Regions from separate parts of the Allorhizobium sp. Av2 genome, predicted to be linked through region 1. Evidence: predicted binding sites of a transcription regulator. Region 1 holds the regulator's gene; each other region holds the start of a gene.
The links. Region 1 encodes PhoB, which activates phosphate uptake and scavenging genes when phosphate is short. Its sites were predicted from a motif close to TGTCATNNANCTGTCAT; they were not measured.
Positions count from the first base shown of each region.

Region 2: FS819_RS10960 (DUF1045 domain-containing protein) is a predicted target of PhoB. The motif match lies at 1,604-1,620, and genes of this name have one in related genera.
Region 3: FS819_RS15110 (DUF2794 domain-containing protein) is a predicted target of PhoB. The motif match lies at 4,443-4,459, and genes of this name have one in related genera.

Region 1 covers NZ_CP192696.1:131,153-137,578, reverse strand. The annotation lists gene pstA (phosphate ABC transporter permease PstA) at 1-940, shown strand, start outside; gene pstB (phosphate ABC transporter ATP-binding protein PstB) at 1,038-1,853, shown strand; gene phoU (phosphate signaling complex protein PhoU) at 1,897-2,604, shown strand; gene phoB (phosphate regulon transcriptional regulator PhoB) at 2,965-3,648, shown strand; gene FS819_RS00660 (GcrA family cell cycle regulator) at 3,753-4,304, opposite strand; gene FS819_RS00655 (aspartate aminotransferase family protein) at 4,745-5,953, shown strand; gene argF (ornithine carbamoyltransferase) at 5,969-6,426, shown strand, end outside.
Region 2 covers NZ_CP192696.1:2,292,170-2,298,595, reverse strand. The annotation lists gene mnmC2 (tRNA (5-methylaminomethyl-2-thiouridine)(34)-methyltransferase MnmC2) at 1-231, opposite strand, end outside; gene FS819_RS10965 (NAD(P)/FAD-dependent oxidoreductase) at 230-1,483, shown strand; gene FS819_RS10960 (DUF1045 domain-containing protein) at 1,886-2,593, shown strand; gene puuE (allantoinase PuuE) at 2,675-3,595, shown strand; gene FS819_RS10950 (sensor domain-containing diguanylate cyclase) at 3,701-5,581, opposite strand; gene FS819_RS10945 (CsbD family protein) at 6,171-6,338, shown strand.
Region 3 covers NZ_CP192696.1:3,221,140-3,227,565, forward strand. The annotation lists gene FS819_RS15095 (ABC transporter permease) at 1-2,348, shown strand, start outside; gene FS819_RS15100 (Bax inhibitor-1/YccA family protein) at 2,537-3,307, shown strand; gene FS819_RS15105 (GNAT family N-acetyltransferase) at 3,437-3,994, shown strand; gene FS819_RS15110 (DUF2794 domain-containing protein) at 4,002-4,421, opposite strand; gene FS819_RS15115 (DUF1223 domain-containing protein) at 4,751-5,539, opposite strand; gene acnA (aconitate hydratase AcnA) at 5,946-6,426, opposite strand, start outside.

The DNA of each region.
Region 1 (6,426 bases):
CGACAATGTCCGCGTCCAATTGCGCAACATGGTTGTTGCCGATCCATCGATCATCGGCAAGACGGTTCCGGTCTCGGTCCTGGCCAGTGCCACGGTCGACACGGCCTTCAAAGGACAATTCGACCTGACGGTCGATGAAAGCAGCCGAAAGATTTCCGACCAGCAGATCGGCTGGATGAATGCGCTGGCTGAAAGCGGCGCGTTGGCCAAGTCCTTCAATACCGGTATTTTCGTCAACGGCGCATCCAGCCGCCCGGAAGCCGCAGGCGTTGGCGTGGCCTTGATCGGTACTGCCTATATGATGCTGACCGTGTTGATCCTGGCTCTGCCGATCGGCGTGGCAACCTCGATCTATCTTGAGGAATTTGCCCCGAAGAACCGTTGGACCGACCTGATCGAGGTCAATATCAACAATCTCGCAGCCGTTCCCTCTATCGTCTTCGGCCTACTGGGCCTGGCGGTGTTCATCAACTTTGCCGGTCTGCCGCGCTCGGCCTCGCTGGTCGGCGGACTGGTGCTCACCCTGATGACCCTGCCGACGATCATCATCGCCACCCGCGCAGCATTGAAAGCCGTGCCTCCGTCGATCCGCGCTGCGGCACTGGGTCTGGGTGCGTCCAAGATGCAGACGGTCTTCCACCATGTGTTGCCGCTGGCCATGCCTGGCGTGTTGACCGGCACGATTATCGGCCTTGCCCATGCGCTGGGCGAGACCGCGCCACTGCTTCTGATCGGCATGGTGGCTTTCGTGGCGGATTATCCGGGCACGCCGCTCGATCCGTCGACGGCACTGCCGGTACAGATCTATATGTGGGCCAATGAAGCTGAACGCGCTTTCGTAGAGCGGACGTCCGGTGCCATTATCATTCTGCTGATCTTCCTGCTGATCATGAATGTCGGTGCCATCCTGCTGCGCAGGCGGTTTGAGCGGCGGTGGTAGAAACCAGCCGGAGCATGGTCCTGGGCGATGACGTCCAGGAAAGTTCATCGGGCCTACGTCAAGCGATTGCGAAAAGACAGGCCGGAGGGTTAAGAACATGAACATGATGTCTGAAGCAGCAGTTGAAAAGGCCTTGGATCAGAAGATGACCGAAGTGAACACCAAGATGGTCGGCAAGGATGTGTCCGTTTACTACGGCGAAAAACGCGCCCTGTTCGACGTGAACCTGAATGTCCGCGAAAATACCGTCACGGCGCTGATCGGTCCTTCGGGTTGCGGCAAGTCTACTTTCTTGCGGACATTGAACCGCATGAACGACACCATCGATCATTGCCGGGTCACCGGCCTCATCACTCTCGATAATATGGATATCTACGATCCGTCCATCGACGTGGTGGAACTTCGCGCCCGCGTCGGCATGGTGTTCCAGAAGCCGAACCCTTTCCCCAAGTCGATCTACGAAAACATTGCCTACGGCCCGCGCATCCATGGTCTGGCCCGCAACAAGGCGGACATGGACCAGATCGTTGAAAAGAGCCTTCAGCGCGCCGGTCTTTGGAACGAAGCAAAGGATCGCCTTCAGGAGCCGGGAACGGGCCTGTCCGGCGGTCAGCAGCAACGTCTGTGCATTGCCCGCGCCATTGCCGTCAGCCCCGAAGTCATCCTGATGGACGAGCCCTGCTCGGCCCTGGACCCGATTGCAACGGCCAAGGTGGAAGAGCTGATCCACGAATTGCGGGCCAATTTCACCATCGTCATCGTCACGCATTCGATGCAGCAGGCCGCCCGCGTGTCCCAACGCACGGCGATGTTCCATCTCGGCCAGCTGGTCGAGGAAAACGATACCGACAAGATGTTCACCAACCCGGACGACCAGCGGACCCAGGACTATATCATGGGCCGGTTCGGCTGATCCGACGGTTGATTGAAAATGCATCTTTTTAAAGGATCAGAACATGACAGCGCATATCTACACCGCCTTTGACGAGGAACTGAAATATCTGATGCGCCGCATTTCGGAAATGGGTGGTCTGGCCGAGCAAATGGTGGGTGAATCCGTTCGCGCCCTGGTCAATTCCGATGCCGCCCTCGCCCAGAAGGTGATCTCCGACGACGTGATCATGGACAATGCCGAGCGTGAAGTGGGTGACAAGGCAATTGTCACCATTGCAAAACGTCAGCCCATGGCCGCCGATCTGCGCGAAATCATCGGTGCGCTCAGGATCGCTTCGGATCTGGAGCGTGTCGGCGATCTCGGCAAAAACAATGCCAAGCGGGTGATGGCGGTGCAGGGCACTGGCGTGCCGCGCAAGCTGGCCCGTGGCATTGAGCATCTTTCGGAACTGGCGATGACCCAGCTCAAGGAAGTCTTGGATGTCTATACCACCCGCTCGGCGGAAAAGGCCAAGTCGATCCGCGACCGCGATGAGGAGATCGATGCGATCTACACCTCGCTGTTTCGCGAATTGCTGACCTATATGATGGAAGATCCGCGCAACATCACCACCTGCACGCACCTGCTGTTCTGCGCCAAGAATATCGAGCGTATCGGCGACCATGCCACCAATATCGCCGAGACCATCTATTACATGGCCACTGGCGCACAGCCCGAAGGCGAGCGCCCGAAGGACGATACGACGACCGCTTTCGGGGTCGCCGATTGAGATGACAGTGCGAGGATAGTGACTCATCCTCGCGTTGACTGACATGCTGATATCTCAAGGTGTCAAGATCTTGAGATATCAGAGAAAAGCATACCAGGAGCCATGGTCTATGGCTGCCGGTATGAAACCATGACGGAGATTGGCATCGGACAGCTCAGCGTCTGACGCCAAATGGGGTGGGGGCTTCACCCGAAGGTTCGACCTGTGGCGACAGGCCAGCCTTCCAGTCACAGTAGAGCGCCATCATAAAGCGCAAACATGCTGTAAACATCGAAATTCTCGTATTGCCATGTTCTTTTTCGCCAGAGCGGACAAGGAAGGGCTTGCGGGAAGACTCTCTCATTGAAGGTATGGGATCGAATGCTGCCGAAAATTGCCGTCGTTGAAGACGAAGAAGCCCTGAGCGTCCTTTTGCGTTATAATCTGGAATCTGAAGGCTATGAGGTCGAAACCATTCTGCGGGGAGACGAAGCCGAGCTTCGCCTGCAGGAACGGGTACCGGATCTGCTGATCCTCGATTGGATGTTGCCGGGTGTTTCCGGCATTGAGCTATGTCGCCGCCTGCGGATGCGGCCCGATACCGAGCGCCTGCCGATCATCATGCTGACGGCGCGCGGCGAAGAGAGCGAGCGGGTGCGTGGACTTGCCACCGGTGCCGACGACTATGTCGTCAAGCCTTTCTCGACGCCGGAACTGATGGCCCGTGTCAAGGCTATGCTGCGCCGCGCCAAGCCGGAAGTTCTGTCCAGCCTGCTGCGCTGCGGCGATATCGAGCTTGATCGCGAAACCCACCGTGTCCATCGCAAGAGCCGCGAAGTGCGCCTCGGCCCGACCGAATTCCGGCTGCTGGAATTCCTGATGACCTCACCCGGCCGGGTGTTTTCCCGCTCTCAACTGCTGGATGGCGTCTGGGGCCATGACATTTACGTGGACGAGCGCACGGTCGATGTCCATGTCGGACGGCTGCGCAAGGCGCTCAACTTTTCCAATATGCAGGACGTGATCCGCACGGTGCGCGGCGCCGGCTATTCGATGGAAGCATAAGATCGCTGCACGGTTTTTATGGACCGAAAACCCAGTGGAACGAAAAAAGCGAGCCGGGCGGCTCGCTTTTTTTATGACATGCGATCGGAGATCACGGGCAGAGATCAGCGGGCGTTAGCGGCAGCCCGGCGCCGCTCGTTTACCGGCTGGTAGGCGAGCTTCGCGTGATATTTGCAATAGGGCGAATTATCCTGGCTATCGCAGCCGCAGAAGTGAAACTCATCGGTCATCGGGTCGCCAACCGGCCATTTGCAGGTCCGCTCGGTGAGGTCTGTCAGCGACAGACGGCGCGAGGCTGGCAGGATGGTGGTGTTGAGAACCGGCAGGACAGCCATGTTCTCGGTGACATCCATGTCGAGATCGTCGTTCAGCGCGGTCGCCGCAGCAGTGCGCGCGGCTGGACGCGGCGCGCTCGAAGGCGTGCGTGCGGCAAAGTTCGGTGCGCGGGGCGTGGACGGTGCTGGCCGCTTGGGTGTGCGCGCTGGCGTGGCAGTAGGACCGCCTGCCTTGGCGCGGCCCGGAAGGCACAACCGATGCACCTTGCCAATCACGGCATTCCGGCTGACGCCGCCAAGCTGTGTCGCAATCTGACTTGCGCTCAGGCCTTCGGCCCATAATTTCGTGAGTCTTTCAACTCGCTCGTCCGTCCAGTTCATGCCGCAATCTCCGCCTGGTGCACGCGCTTGACGCGGAATCCATCATCCATGTCCCAGAAGGTTCCGGAACCCAACTTTCCTCGTGTTGTCGGTGACTGTTTCCGCCGCATGCAGTGTAGTAATTCGTCATTAACCTAGTGTGAGCCTGACTCCGTGACAAGAGTCGCCGAATCATCGTGAATCGAATTTCAGGCTTTTCCCCAACTTGCTATCCACCGATTTTTTATCGATGCGATCTCATCAAGAGGGTTTCCAAGAACATCTCGGTACGATCCGGTTGCAATACCTTTGCCCCTATGTTTTGTTGACAACGCTGGCGGAAGCCGGAATAGTGCAAATGCCGCCGAAAGGCGGCATTTTTGATTTTTCCACCGGTTTTTCGGTGGTTGGCATGCAACATCGTTCAGACTTCAAAAAGCCGCTCGAAAGGATTTTCCGTCATGGCTCAGACATCAACGCCGCTGTTCAACACGTTTTCACGTGCGCCGCTGCGTTTCGAGCGAGGCGAGGGCCCGTGGCTTTATACTGAAACAGGCGAGCAATATCTCGACTTTGCCGGCGGCGTCGCCGTGACGTCCTGCGGCCATTCGCATCCGCATCTCGTCGAGGCGTTGAAAAGCCAGGCGGAGAAAGTCTGGCATCTTTCGAACCTTTACGAAGTTCCCGGCCAGGAACGCCTGGCCGCAAGGCTGGTCGAGGCGACATTTGCCGACAAGGTATTCTTCACCAATTCCGGTGCTGAAGCGCTGGAATGCGCCATCAAGACGGCTCGCCGCTATCACTATAGCAAGGGCCATCCGGAAAAATTCCATATCATCACGTTCGAGGGTGCCTTTCATGGCCGCACCATCGCCACCATCGCGGCGGGCGGCCAGGAAAAATATCTTGAAGGCTTCGGCCCCAAGGCGCCCGGCTTTGACCAGGTGCCGTTCGGCGACCTCGACGCCTTGAAGGCGGCGATTACCGACAGCACGGCTGCATTGCTGATCGAACCGATCCAGGGCGAAGGCGGTATCCGCGTCGTCGGGACCGAGTTCCTGCGTGAATTGCGGGCAATCTGCGACGAAAAGGGCCTGCTGCTCATTCTCGACGAAGTGCAGTCGGGCGTTGGCCGGACGGGCAAGTTCTTTGCCCATGAATGGGCTGGCCTCACCCCCGATATCATGGCGGTGGCCAAGGGTATCGGCGGCGGCTTTCCGTTCGGTGCCTGCCTTGCCACAGACGAGGCTGCGTCCGGCATGACGGCTGGCGTGCACGGCACGACCTATGGCGGCAACCCGCTGGCCATGGCGGTCGGCAATGCCGTTCTCGATCTGGTTCTGGCCGATGACTTCCTGCAAAATGTCCGCGATGTAGCTCTGGTCTTCCGCCAGGGTCTGGCCGGTCTGAAAGACCGTTTTCCAGGCGTGATCGAAGACGTGCGCGGCGAAGGCCTGATGCTCGGCATCAAGGCTGCGGTGCCATCCTCCGAACTGCTGCATGCAATGCGCCACGAGCATATCCTGGGCGTTCCGGCTGGTGATAACGTCATCCGCCTGCTTCCGCCTCTGACGCTGACTGCCGAACAGGCCCGAGAAGGCCTCAAGCGCATCGAACAGGCCGCAGAGGCCTTGTCCGTGCAGGCCGCCCTCAAAATCGCTCAGGCATGAACGACAGGTAACACCATGGCATCCCCGAAACACTTCCTCGATCTCTCGGCCATGACGTCCGAGGACCTTCACTCTATTCTGTCCGACGCCCATCAGCGCAAGACCAGGACCCGGGCCGGAACAGCGGATAAGCCGCTGGCCGGCAAGATGCTGGCGATGATCTTCGAAAAGCCATCGACCCGCACCCGCGTCTCCTTCGATGTCGGCATGCGACAACTGGGCGGCGAGACGCTGTTTTTGTCCGGCACGGAAATGCAGCTTGGCCGCGCCGAGACGATTGGCGATACCGCCAAGGTTCTGTCGCGCTATGTCGACGCGATCATGATCCGCACCACCGATCACAACCGCCTGCTGGAACTGGCCGAGCACGCCACTGTTCCGGTGATCAATGCGTTGACCGACCTGACCCATCCCTGCCAGATCATGGCTGACATCATGACCATCGAGGAACATCGCGGCCCGATCCGGGGCAA
Region 2 (6,426 bases), 1.7 Mb from region 1:
GCCGAAACCCAGTTCGCCGATGCGGAACGAAGATGCGTTGATCCAGCGCTGCGGCAATTCATTGCCCGCGAGGAAAACATGGCCGCATTCCAGGCGGCCATCGGTCTGGCAGTAAAAATGGTCGCCAAACGCGGTGGAATAGGGCATATCGCCGTCCTGCCAGCTCAGCGGCTGGGTGTCAGCCGTTTCGGCGTCAGGCATCGGATCGGGATTGGAAGTGGAGTGGGTCATGAAGACAGGCGATAGGACGGCTTCGGTCTCCGGTCAACACTTGTCCCTCAAAGGCGCGTCCAATACCCTCGCGGCAGATCTTCTGGTGGTCGGCGGCGGCATCATGGGCCTGTGGGCGGCGCGCTTTGCGGTTCTGGCCGGGCTGAATGTGGTTCTGGTCGATGGCGGTCGGGTGGCCGGTGGCGCCAGTGGCGGGCTGCTGGGCGCACTCATGCCCTATATGCCGGACAAATGGGATCGCAAGAAGCAGTTTCAGTTCGATGCGCTGCTGGCACTGGAAACAGAAGCATTGCGGCTTGAGACGGAAACAGGGATTGCTGTGGGCTATCGCCGGTCCGGGCGGCTGATGCCCTTGCCAAAGCCGCATCTGCGGGTGATTGCCAAGCGGCACGAAAAAGACGCCGAAACCGCCTGGAAAACCGCAGATCGGCAATTTGCCTGGAAGGTTATCGACAACTCCCCGGCTGGTGATGGCTGGCCGGATAGTTCTGTCACGCAAGCCGGTCTGGTGCATGACACGCTGGCGGCGCGGGTGTCGCCGCGCGGCTTGACGGCGGCGCTGAAGGCGGCCCTTGTTGCATCGCCGCGCTGCCGGATCATCGAGGGTTCGGCAGTCAGTGCCATCGATCCGGCTCGGCAATGGGCTGAATTGTCGGATACAAGCCGGATTGCCTTCGGCCATGTGATCGTTTCAGCTGGCGTCGGGAGTTTTCCACTGCTGGATGGTTTCAGCCCGACCGGTGTGCTGCCGCTCGGCATGGCGGTCAAGGGGCAGGCGGCATTGCTGAAGGCCGATGTCGATCCTGCGCTGCCGCTGGTCTATCTGGACGGCATTTATGCCGTGCCACATGAGGGTGGGCATGTGGCGATTGGCAGCACCAGCGAAAACCGCTGGGATGCGCCCTTGACCACTGATGACCTGCTGGAAACCCTGATTGCCAAGGCCCGCAGGCTGGTGCCGATGCTGGGCGACGCCCCGGTGGTGGAGCGCTGGGCGGGGCTGCGGCCCAAGTCGATAGACCGCGATCCCATGGTTGGACCGCATCCCGATCATCCCAGGCTGATTGCACTGACTGGCGGTTTCAAGATCAGCTTCGGGCTGGCGCATAGCCTGGCGCAGCAGGCGTTACGGCTGATTTTCGGTGCAGAGCTTGATATGCCGGATGGTTTTACGCTTGCCCATCATCTGCAGATCGCCTCCCGTGTCCCTGATAAAACCGTGGAACCGCCGTTGGAAAACCCGGTCGGTTGATAAACCGGCCTTAATATTCTCTTAATAAATATTTCAAGCGTCGAGCCTTGCGTCGTGCGAGGTCGCTTCTCATCACCCTCCTGTGATCTCGCGTAAAAAGTGAACCTGATGCTCGGTCACTTTCGTCATAGTGTCATGCAAATCCCCTATCTGACTGCTCATGCGGGCTATCGGTCATGGTCGATTCGATTGTTTTGCATGACAGCGCCATGCGTTTGGCAGAATGCAGGCACGGCGTTGTATCGATTTGAATGTGTTGCATAAATCCACAAATCCATTGGGGCCAAGGGTGTGTGCGACAGGATCAGTTTGGTCCAGCATGCCGTAATGCAGAACTTAAGAAGATTTGCAGCGCTCCTGGCGCGTCTTTGCAGACGCCCGTCGCTGCCGGAGGCCACCCGCATGCGATATTCGATTTGCTATACACCCTCTGCGCGTGACCCGCTGTCGCTTGCAGCCGCCAGCTGGCTGGGACGCAATGTCTATTCCGATGAACCGGTCGAACATCCGGGACTGGCAGGTCTTGGCCTGCACGAGATTGCCTTTCATACGGCCTTGCCGCGTCGAAATGGGTTCCATGGCTGCCTGAAAGCGCCATTCGCGCTGCATCCGGAGGTCAGTGAAGCCCAGTTGTTGCGTGAGTTGATGCATTTTGCCGGTATTGTCGAGCCTTTCACGCTGCCGGGACTGGAAGTGGCAAAGCTCGGTGATTTTTGCGGTCTGACTTTAACCTATCCGTCCAACCAGCTGGATCGGGTGGCGGCGCTGGTGGTGCAGAATTTCGACCGGTTCCGCGCGCCGCTCAGTGATGCCGAAATTGAGCGCATGGCGCCCGAACGTCTCAGCGCGCCGCAATTTGCCAATCTCTACCGCTGGGGCGATCCGCATGTGCTGGACGAATATCGTTTCTACATGCCCCTGACCGGGCCGTTGCCGCTCAGCCACCGCGATCGCCTTCATCAGGCGGCGACTCACTATTTCGCGCCGCTGCTGCAAAACCCTGTCGTGTTTGCCAATCTGGCGCTGTTTATCGAGCGTGAGCCCGGAGCACCACTGGTGGTGCATTCGCTGCATCCGATGGGGCGGGTCTCGGCGCGCAAGATCGCCTGATCTCACGATGCTGTATGCCCTCTCGACAAAAAGGGCAGGGTTGCTTACCGTTTCTTGTCACAAGACCAGAAGGTAGCAGCTATGAAGACTGAAACTTACCCCCGCGATCTCATCGGCTATGGTCGCCATACCCCCGATCCCCGCTGGCCGGGAGAAGCGCGTGTGGCGGTACAGTTCGTCATCAATTATGAGGAGGGGGGCGAAAGCTGTATCCTCGACGGCGACCCGGCCTCCGAAAATCTGCTGTCGGAAATCGTTGGTGCGGCGGCATGGCCCGGTCAGCGCAACCTGAACATGGAATCCATCTATGAATACGGGTCTCGTGCTGGCTTCTGGCGTCTGCATCGGATGTTCACGGCCCTCAATATACCGGTGACGGTCTATGGCGTCACGCTGGCCATGGCCCGCAACCCGGACGCGGTAGTGGCGATGAAAGAGGCGGGCTGGGAAATCGCCAGCCATGGCTATCGCTGGTTGGAATATAAGGATTTCCCCGAGGAGGTTGAGCGTCAGCATATTCTGGACGCCGTGCGCCTGCATACCGAGGTGACGGGGGAGCGGCCCTATGGCATGTATCAGGGCAAGCCTTCCGACAACACGCTGCGGCTGGTGATGGAGGAGGGCGGTTTTCTCTATTCCTCCGACAATTATTCCGATGACCTGCCTTTCTGGGTGCCGGATCTTAACGGTAAACCGTTTCTGATCATTCCCTATACGCTGGAAACCAACGACATGCGGTTTGCCACGCCGCAGGGCTTCAACTCCGGCGACCAGTTTTTCACCTATCTGAAGGATGCCTTCGACACGCTCTATCAGGAAGGCGCAGAGGGCGCGCCGAAAATGATGTCCGTCGGCCTGCATTGCCGGTTGGTTGGCCGCCCGGGCCGGGCCGCCGCGCTAAAGCGCTTTCTGGATTACGTGCTGTCCCATGACAAGGTCTGGACGCCGACCCGCCTTGATATTGCCAAGCACTGGCACGCCCATCACAAGCCTGAATGGTAGTAGGGAAAATAACCGAAACAGCCATGGAAGATGCTCACGCATCCCCGACGTGAATACCTCACATACATCAGAGGCTCGAGATATTGAAAATGAGTAGCGACGGCCTCAGGCCGCCGCGACTGACAAATTCTCATCAAAAGAGACGACTTTATTGCGACCGGAATTTTTAGCTGTGTAGAGGCATTTATCGGCTTTCACAAACAGTGCTTCATCTGTTTCATCATGCTCAGGTGATTGTTCGGCAACGCCGATGCTGATGGTCACATGCCCCCAGGGCAGGTTTTTCTGGTGGATTATCCCCAGGTCGGCGATCCGTTGGCGGATCTCCTCGCCTACTTGGCGTGCCTGGCTTGCGGTTTTTCCCGGCAGCAGGATGACGATTTCCTCTCCACCGTAGCGCGCGGCAAGATCCGTTCCCGGACGGATTGCAGCGGCGATTTCGGTCGAAATTTTCCGCAGGCAATTATCACCCGGCAGATGACCATAGGTATCGTTGAACAGCTTGAATTTATCGACATCAACGACAAGCAGTGAAAGGGGAGTGCCCACCATCCGTGCCTCGGCGGAAAGACTTTTCAGCTGCCTGTTGAAGTGACGTTTGTTGGAAAGCTGCGTCAATTCATCCGTGTTGGCAAGCCGATCCAGCTCTTCCTGCAAAAGCCTTTGACTTGTGACGTCCCTGGTTACGGCAACCATGCCGCTGCTGACATCGAAGCTGCGAACCCGGGTTATCACGGTTTCCAGCCAGGCGATCTCACCGTCTTTTTTTATTCTGGGGAAGACAAGCCGTTCGATTGAAGAACCGGCGGCAATGTTGGCCAGCGCCTCAGACCAGTATTGCCGGGCGTCGGCATCGTATTCGTCCAACACGCTGCGTCCGACGATCGTATCGGCCTCCACGCCGAGAACAGATTTGGCGGCTGCCGAAACATATTCTCGGATACCGTTGTCATCCAGTTTTTCGATCAAGTCGGATGAGGCATTGGCAATCAGGCGAAACTCCGCTTCCCGTGCGGCAATAATCATCTCGTCGCGACGCTTCAATGCCCATTGCCGTCTCAAGCGGATGCCCAACGCGCATGCGACCATCAATGCGACGATAAAACAGATCCATCTGGGTTTGCTGATGTCTATCCAATACCACAGAATAGCTTTTTTGGAGACAGCCACAAGCACAGTGATCTGTGTATTGCTGCTTTTATAATAGCCAGAGGTTCTCAATATGCCGTCAAATCGCGATGTATATTGAAAATTTCCAATGTTGCTTGTCGAAATAGCGTTTCGGTACAAAGCTGAATCGGCAATGCTGGTGCCCATGGCCGTCGCATCCAGGGGCGCACGCACCAGAACGCGGCCAGCACCATCCATCATTGCGAAGGCACTGTTGTCCAGCATGTTGAAACTCCGGAAAAACCGGATGAAGCTCTCGACATCAATGGTCGCCACCATGATGCCCGCAAATTGCCCCCGATCATCATTCATCCGCTGGGACAAGGTAATAAACCAGTCTTTGACCGACGGACTTTGATAGGGTCCATCGACAAGCGGTTGCAGTTCCTCGGAGGTTTGATGGATCTTGAAATAACTGCGGCTGGAAAGATCGAGACCCGATGAAAATGGATCGGAGGTCGACTCAATCAGCCGGCCATCCGGGCCGATATAGGCCAAGCTGCGCAAATAGGGTGACGTCTTGATAAGCTCGCGCATCCTGCGAACCAGGTCCAGGCTCTGCAAAACGCTTTTGCTGTTGTTTTCCTGCACTTCGAAGACCAGCCCGGCCAAAGGTTGCTTGGCCACTTCGATGACGTCGTCTGTGTGCTGGGCAATCGCTCTTGCCGTTTGCGCGAGATAAGAATTCATCCGCGACACCTGGGCCGTCCAGTTTGCAACCTCGGACCAGATCGTCAATGCCAGAAATATTGCAAATCCTCCCGCGATAACCAGCTGTTGGGCGGGATTTTTCGATGCGATATGCATGACATTCATGGTCAAGTTTTCTCTTGTAGTAGATCAATATTATATTAAGAGGGCAGGAATTAAAAAACTATTTCGTATTTTCTGGAATGGATAAAATGGCAGGATTTGGAAATTTACACTTGGAAAACGATCCGAAAACAATAAATATTAAAACTAGTGAAAGAATTTCCTGCCTGGATGAACTTGCACCGCTTAATGTGCGGTGCGTATTTATAAAATACGCCAATTTTTTTAAGTATTTGAATATAATGAGTAATTTTCTCATTAGGCCGTTTCCGACTTAAAAAAATATCCCGCATCCTGCGTCTAGGCGGAATGATTGCCTCAAGATTTTGGATTTGATCCATAATCCTTCTCTCTTCGTTCAAGATAAATTCTGTAACAGGTTGCTGCTTTACTCATGTCTATTTTGAGATCAACTTGATCATAAAGTGGATATTCCCACAGCCAACGGTAGGATCGGTAATATGTTTCCCGCCTATAGCGAGCCGAACAATCTCAATTTCTTTCAATGACTGGTGAACAATTTTTCAGGCCGGACGTTTCACTGCCGGAACACCAACAACGGTCTTCCTTAATCAAGAGAAGGACGAAAACTATGGACAAGAATCGCATCGAAGGTGCCGCCAAGGAAGCCAAGGGCAGCGTCAAGGAAGCCGTCGGCAAGGTAACGGGCAGCAAGAAGCTCGAAGCCGAAGGCAAGATGGACAAGGCCGCTGGCAAGATTCAGTCCACCGTTGGCAAGGCCAAGGATGCCTTCAAGTAAACGAATTATCATGCTCGAAGTCTTGCGGGTTTGAAGATGCTGAGCATCCTCGCCCGCAGACGTCCTAGGATAATAACGGTAGCCACGC
Region 3 (6,426 bases), 770 kb from region 1:
GGTTCGAGTTGAACAACCGGGAGGCCAATGCGGCGGAGAGCGCCTTCCTCCAAGGGCTCGGCACCATCTCTGCGTCCACCGGCCTGCGCTCCATGGCCCGGTTGCCGGATGGCTCCGATCAGTCTTTGGCGGAAATCAAGGCGGTTGATAGCGCCTATCCGCTCTACGGCACATTCGTCGCCACACCCGATCAGCCTTTGGCGGGGCTGCTGACAAAAACCGGCGACGCTTATGGTGCGGTCGCAGCCCCTTTGCTGCTCGACCGCCTGGGAATAAAGATCGGCGATAGCCTGCTGGTCGGCTCCGCCCGGCTGGTGATTACCGGCACCATCACCACTGAGCCAGATGCCATTTCGGAAGGCTTCGGCTTTGCGCCGCGTGTCATTACCAGCGGCGAAGCGCTCGCCGCCTCCGGCCTGATCCAGACCGGCAGCCTGGTCGAACATGTCTACAAAATCAGGCTGAAACCCGGCAGCCCCTCGCTGCCTGTCATTCAGGATCAGGCAAAGCAGCAATTTCCCGATGCAGGCTGGTCGATCCGCACCAGCGACCGGGCAGCACCCAACCTGACCGAAAATATCACCCGGTTTTCGCAATTCCTGACACTTGTCGGGCTGACGGCGTTGATTGTCGGCGGTGTCGGCGTCGCCAATGCGGTGCGCGCCTTTCTCGACAGCAAGCGTAGCGTCATCGCCACGCTGAAATGCCTTGGCGCACCGGCTAGCGTCGTCGTCATGGTCTATCTGTTCCAGATCCTGATGGTCGCCAGTATCGGCATTGCGCTGGGGCTTGCCATCGGTGCCATCGCGCCATGGATCGCCAGCTATTATCTGGCGCAATTCCTGCCGATCCAGGCGGATTTCGCCATTTACCCACGCTCCCTGCTGCTGGCCCTGCTGTTTGGCGGGCTGACCACGCTGGCCTTCGCCGTCATGCCGCTCGGTCATGCGCGGCAAGTGCCGGCCACGGCGCTGTTTCGCGAGCAGGGTTTCGAGACCCGCCGCCTGCCCTCCTGGCCATATGTACTGGTGGCGGGGCTGGCCATCCTCGCCCTTGCCGCATTGGCGATCCTGACCGCCTATGATCGACGGCTGGCGATATTCTTCCTGATTGCCATGGCCGCCAGCTTCGTAGTGCTGCGGCTGGTCGCTTATGGCGTCTCAGCGCTTGCCCGGAAAAGCCCTCGGCTTCCCTCGCCTGCGCTTCGCCTGGCGGTCGGCAATATCCATCGGCCCGGCGCGCTGACGCCCTCGGTCATTCTGTCGCTTGGCCTTGGCCTTGCACTTTTGGTGACGCTGTCGATGATCGACGGCAATCTGCGGCGTAATCTCACTGGAACGCTGTCTGAAAAAGCCCCGAATTTCTTTTTCGTCGATATCCAGCGCGACCAGCTCGATGATTTCCGTCAGATCATTGCCCGTGAGGCGCCGCAGGGGCAGGTCGTTGAAGTGCCGATGTTGCGTGGACGAATCACCGCCTTCAATGGCCAGGACGTGGCCAAGATGAACGTGCCGCCGCAGGGCCGTTGGGTCCTGCGCGGCGACCGGGGCATTACCTATGCCACCGACCTGCCGAAAAATGCCACGGTGACCGAGGGCCAATGGTGGACACCAGATTACAAGGGAGAACCGCTGGTGTCATTCTCCGCCCAGGAAGCAGGCGAACTGGGCCTGAAACTGGGCGATACGGTAACCGTCAATGTGCTTGGGCGCACCATCACCGCGAAAATCGCCAATTTCCGCAAGGTGGATTGGCAATCCCTGTCGATCAATTTCGTCATGGTGTTTTCGCCCAATACCTTTGCTGGCGCACCCCATGCCTGGATCGCCACCCTGACCGAACCATCCGCCACCCCGCAGCAGGAGGCAAGCATCCTGCGTGCCGTCACCAAGGCCTATCCCACCATTACCAGCGTGCGGGTCAAGGATGCGCTGGATATGGTGAATTCGCTGGTCGGCCAGTTGGCCGTTGCCATCCGGGCCGCCGCCGCCATCGCCCTCATTTCCTCCGTTCTGGTGCTGTCGGGTGCGCTTGCAGCAGGCAATCGGGGCCGTACCCATGATGCGGTGGTGCTGAAAACGCTGGGAGCAACGCGGCCAATGCTGATCCGCGCCTTTACCTACGAATATCTGCTGCTTGGCCTTGCCACGGCGATTTTCGCGCTGCTGGCCGGAAGCGTTGCCGGTTGGTATGTGGTCAGCCAGATCATGAAACTGCCCGCCAGCTTCCTGCCCGGGGTCGCCGTTTCCACAGTCGCGCTGGCGCTGGTGACGACGATCGGCATCGGCCTTGCCGGAACATGGCGGGTTCTGGGGCAGAAGGCAGCGCCGGTTCTGCGAGAACTCTGACAGGGATGGGGCCTTGGCCGTTAACCGAACTGGATGACCATGGGCTACATTACCGAGGTTTAACGCAAAAGCCCTTGTTCTATAGCGTTATTGCTCCCATATTGACGCTACGCATGCTGGAGCCCCGCAGCGGCGCTTGGGACACTGTCCCGCACCGTGAACAATCCGGGGCTTAATGAGAGGAAACCATGTCTGATTTTCGCAATTATCAGGCGCGTACTGGGGTAGGTTCGGCCGAGATGATCGACCAAGGCCTGCGCAGCTACATGCTGAAGGTCTATAACCTGATGGGTCTTGGACTGGCGATTACCGGCGTTGCGGCTTACGTGATCGCCATGCTTGCCACCACGACCGACCCATCGCAGGCCGTCGGACAGTTCGGCAACGGCATTTTGCTCACCAGCCTTGGCGCTGCCATTTACGGTAGCCCGCTGAAGTGGGTGATCATGCTGGCTCCTATCGGTCTGGTATTTTTCCTGAGCTTCAAGATCCAGTCGATGAGCGTATCGGCGGCCCGCACCACCTTCCTGGTCTATGCCGGTCTGGTCGGCCTGTCGCTGTCGTCTATCCTGCTGATCTATACCGGCCAGAGCGTGGTGCAGACCTTCTTCGTCACGGCTGCTTCGTTCGGCGCCCTGTCGCTGTATGGCTACACCACCAAGCGTAGCCTGAGCGCGATGGGTTCGTTCCTGATCATGGGCCTGTTCGGCCTGATCATCGCTTCGCTGGTCAACATCTTCCTGCAGTCCTCGGCGCTCGCCTTTGCTGTTTCGGCTATCGGCGTCGTTATCTTCGCAGGCCTGACCGCCTACGACACGCAGAAGATCAAGGAAATGTATTTCGAGCAGGATGGTGCCGATACGGCTGGCCGCAAGGCTATCCTGGGTGCGCTGACCCTTTACCTCGACTTCATCAACCTGTTCCTGTTCATGCTGCGCTTCATGGGCGACCGTCGCTAACCGGCGGATACCAGCAACAGGATCACATTAGGGCGGCCTTCGGGTCGCCCTTTTTCATGCGCCGTCTTGCCGGAAGCGTCTGGCTATGCAAGACGGGAATCTACACTGTTTCTCAGCGTAGAAAGTCCCATGCCCGTGCAAATCCGCGCAGCCACCCCAGCCGACATCCCCCGCATCACCAAGATTTACAGGCATGCCATTCTGACCGGAAAGGCAAGCTATGAAATCACGCCACCCGACGAGGCTGAGATGGCGCACCGGATGGAAACGATTACCTCTCAATCCTATCCCTATATCGTCGCGGAGGATGGTGACGGCAGCCTGCTCGGCTATGCCTATGCCTCGGCCTTTCGCACTCGACCCGCCTATCGCTTTCTGGTGGAGGATTCGATTTATCTGGCAGAGGCAGCCCAGGGCAAGGGGATCGGCAAGGCGCTGTTGGCCGATCTTGTGGCGCAATGCACGGCACTGGGTTTCCGGCAGATGATCGCCGTGATCGGCGGCGCTAATCCCGCCTCGATCGGCGTCCACCGCAGTCTGGGATTTTACCATGCCGGAGGTATCGATGGCTCCGGCTTCAAACACGGAACCTGGCTCGACACCGTTTTCATGCAACGCGCGCTTGGCGAGGGTAACCAAACCCTGCCCGACGAAAAAACCTATCCCGGCAGCCTGTTCAAAGGGTGAGGACGCTCTACTCGACCAGTTTCAAAACTTTGTCGAACACTTTCAGCACCTGACGCAGGTCATGCCCACGTTTCAAAATCATTCCGTGGGTATTGACCACCGAAAAAGCCCCCTGCTTTGCCGCAAGCTTCGGATTTTTCTCGATCCGATACAGGGGCATTTCACCAGAGCGCTTGAAAACGGAAAACACCGCCTTGTCTTTCAGATGGTCGAGCGCGTAATCGCGCCACTCGCCTTCCCCGACCATTCGGCCATAGACCCATAAGATCGCGTCCAATTCCGTACGATGAAAAGTGACCGGCAGCGGATCGAGATTCTGCTTGTAATCCCTAAGATCCACCACGGGAGAAGATCTGTTGCCAGGGCGCTGGCCAGTTTCAGGAGTGACGGGCGGGACTTCACGAGGTAAATCCGGCTGATCGGTCATTGGGGCTCCTTCGTGCTTTTCATGACAAGCCGGTGACAGTTTGCCTGACAGGCATCAAATTGCAAGAGCGTAACTGCGTAAGCCGTTTGCGCCAAAAAGCTCAACCTGCACCATTTCGGAAGGTTTTTTTCCTTCGCCGTATTTCGGTCAAAACAGCGCCCCAATTGCAGACGAGATTGCACCGTCTTCAGTTGACGCGTCAGCGTCAAGGGTCCGGTCTGGCGCATTGACCCCTTACCCCCAGCCCCCCAATGTTCCCGGCCGGACCCGCTGAAGCCACAGGATTGCATGTGACACATGTGATCCTATGCGTGCGGATTGTCTGCCGATCATGGATTGAGTTGCTTAGCGCTCTCATTTCCTGCGGATTGAGCCATTACCATCGCTGCCCCGACGATACGGCCAGGCTCTCCATTTTGCGTCGAAGACTGAAGCAAGACTGCAAATCCATCACAATCATTGCTGCGCAGGACCTTGGATGGCAGGGTCAGTTTCAAACTATCGCCATGCCACATGCCAACAGATTGGATGTCGCTGACGCTGTTCCAATAGGTCATGCGCTGACCCTTGTTTTCACCCTTTAGAACCTCGACATCTTTTCGACGCTTGAAATAGACGACGACCACATCGGCGCGGCCTTGCCCACTCCCGATCGACACCGACAGTGCGTCGCCTTGGATGGCTGCATCGACCTTGACCGACAGGCCATTGCCACTGGCCCGCAGCCCATCCAGTTTTCCCGAAAGCGTCGTCGCATCGGTGCCCTTCATCTGCATCGTGCCATTGACCACAGCCTGGGGCGTATAGACACCGCTCCTACCAAAGCTTCGCGCATAAGCATATTGGCGGGCGGTATTGCCAGGGGACCCGAGCGTATCGGTCCAACCGCGGTAGTTCCAGTAATCGACATGGTAGGCCAGTGCGATCACGTCAGGCTGTTTGGCGAGCGCTTCAAAAGCACGGTCGGCGGGTGGGCAGGACACGCAGCCCTGCGACGTAAAAAGCTCGACAACCCCCTTTGGCAAACGCGCGTCCTCAGCCTTGACGGTTGAGGCCCCTGCCAGGCACATCATCAGGGCCATAAGGAGGCCTTTTCCAGGGATTGCCGTAACCTTCATCGAAACCACCGATACTGCCCCATTTTTCAACCCTCCCCTTTATTCAACTCTTAAAGCCCGGCCACAATAGCACGGCATCGCGCCGATGATCGCAGTCCAAGCGTCTAGAGCCGCTAACCCGATGCTGCTCGGTTCCGCCGCCCCTTTGCAGCAAGTCCTTGCAGCCGGCCCGGCTTACGCTGTCCATACTGCATGAACATGTCAAAGCAGTTTAAACCGGTCACATGAACCTGGTCTTAAGCATCGCCACACCGCTGATCTGTCTGCTCATGGATTGAGAGGATAAACAGGACCTACTTCAACACCAAGTCACGTTGGGGTGAGAGCAACCTTGAAGCGAAGAGAAAACAAAAAAGCCGCCGGCATTTGCGCCGGCGGCTGTTATTTTCAATAGGAATCGACCGGATTAAGCGGCCAGATCGCGCAGAACGGTCTGCAAGATGCCACCGTTGTTCACGTAGGTCACTTCGTCAAGCGTATCGATGCGGCAGATCAGCGGCAGATCCTTCACTGTGCCATCGGCATAGGTGATCTTGGCGATCTTCTTCTCGCGTGGCTTGATCTCGCCTTCGAGGCCTTCGATCGTCACGGTTTCGTCGCCCTTCAGGTTGAGGCTGGCCCAAGTGGTGCCGTCCTCGAAGCAGAAAGGTACGATACCCATGCCGACCAGGTTGGAGCGGTGGATACGCTCGAACGACTGGGCGATCACGGCGCGCACGCCGAGCAGGTTGGTGCCCTTGGCAGCCCAGTCACGCGAGGAACCGTTGCCGTATTCGACGCCTGCAAAGATCACCAGCGGAACGCCCTCGGCCTTGTACTGCATGGCCGCATCGTAAATCGACATCTCTTCCTTGGACGGATAATGGATGGTGTAGCCACCTTCCTTG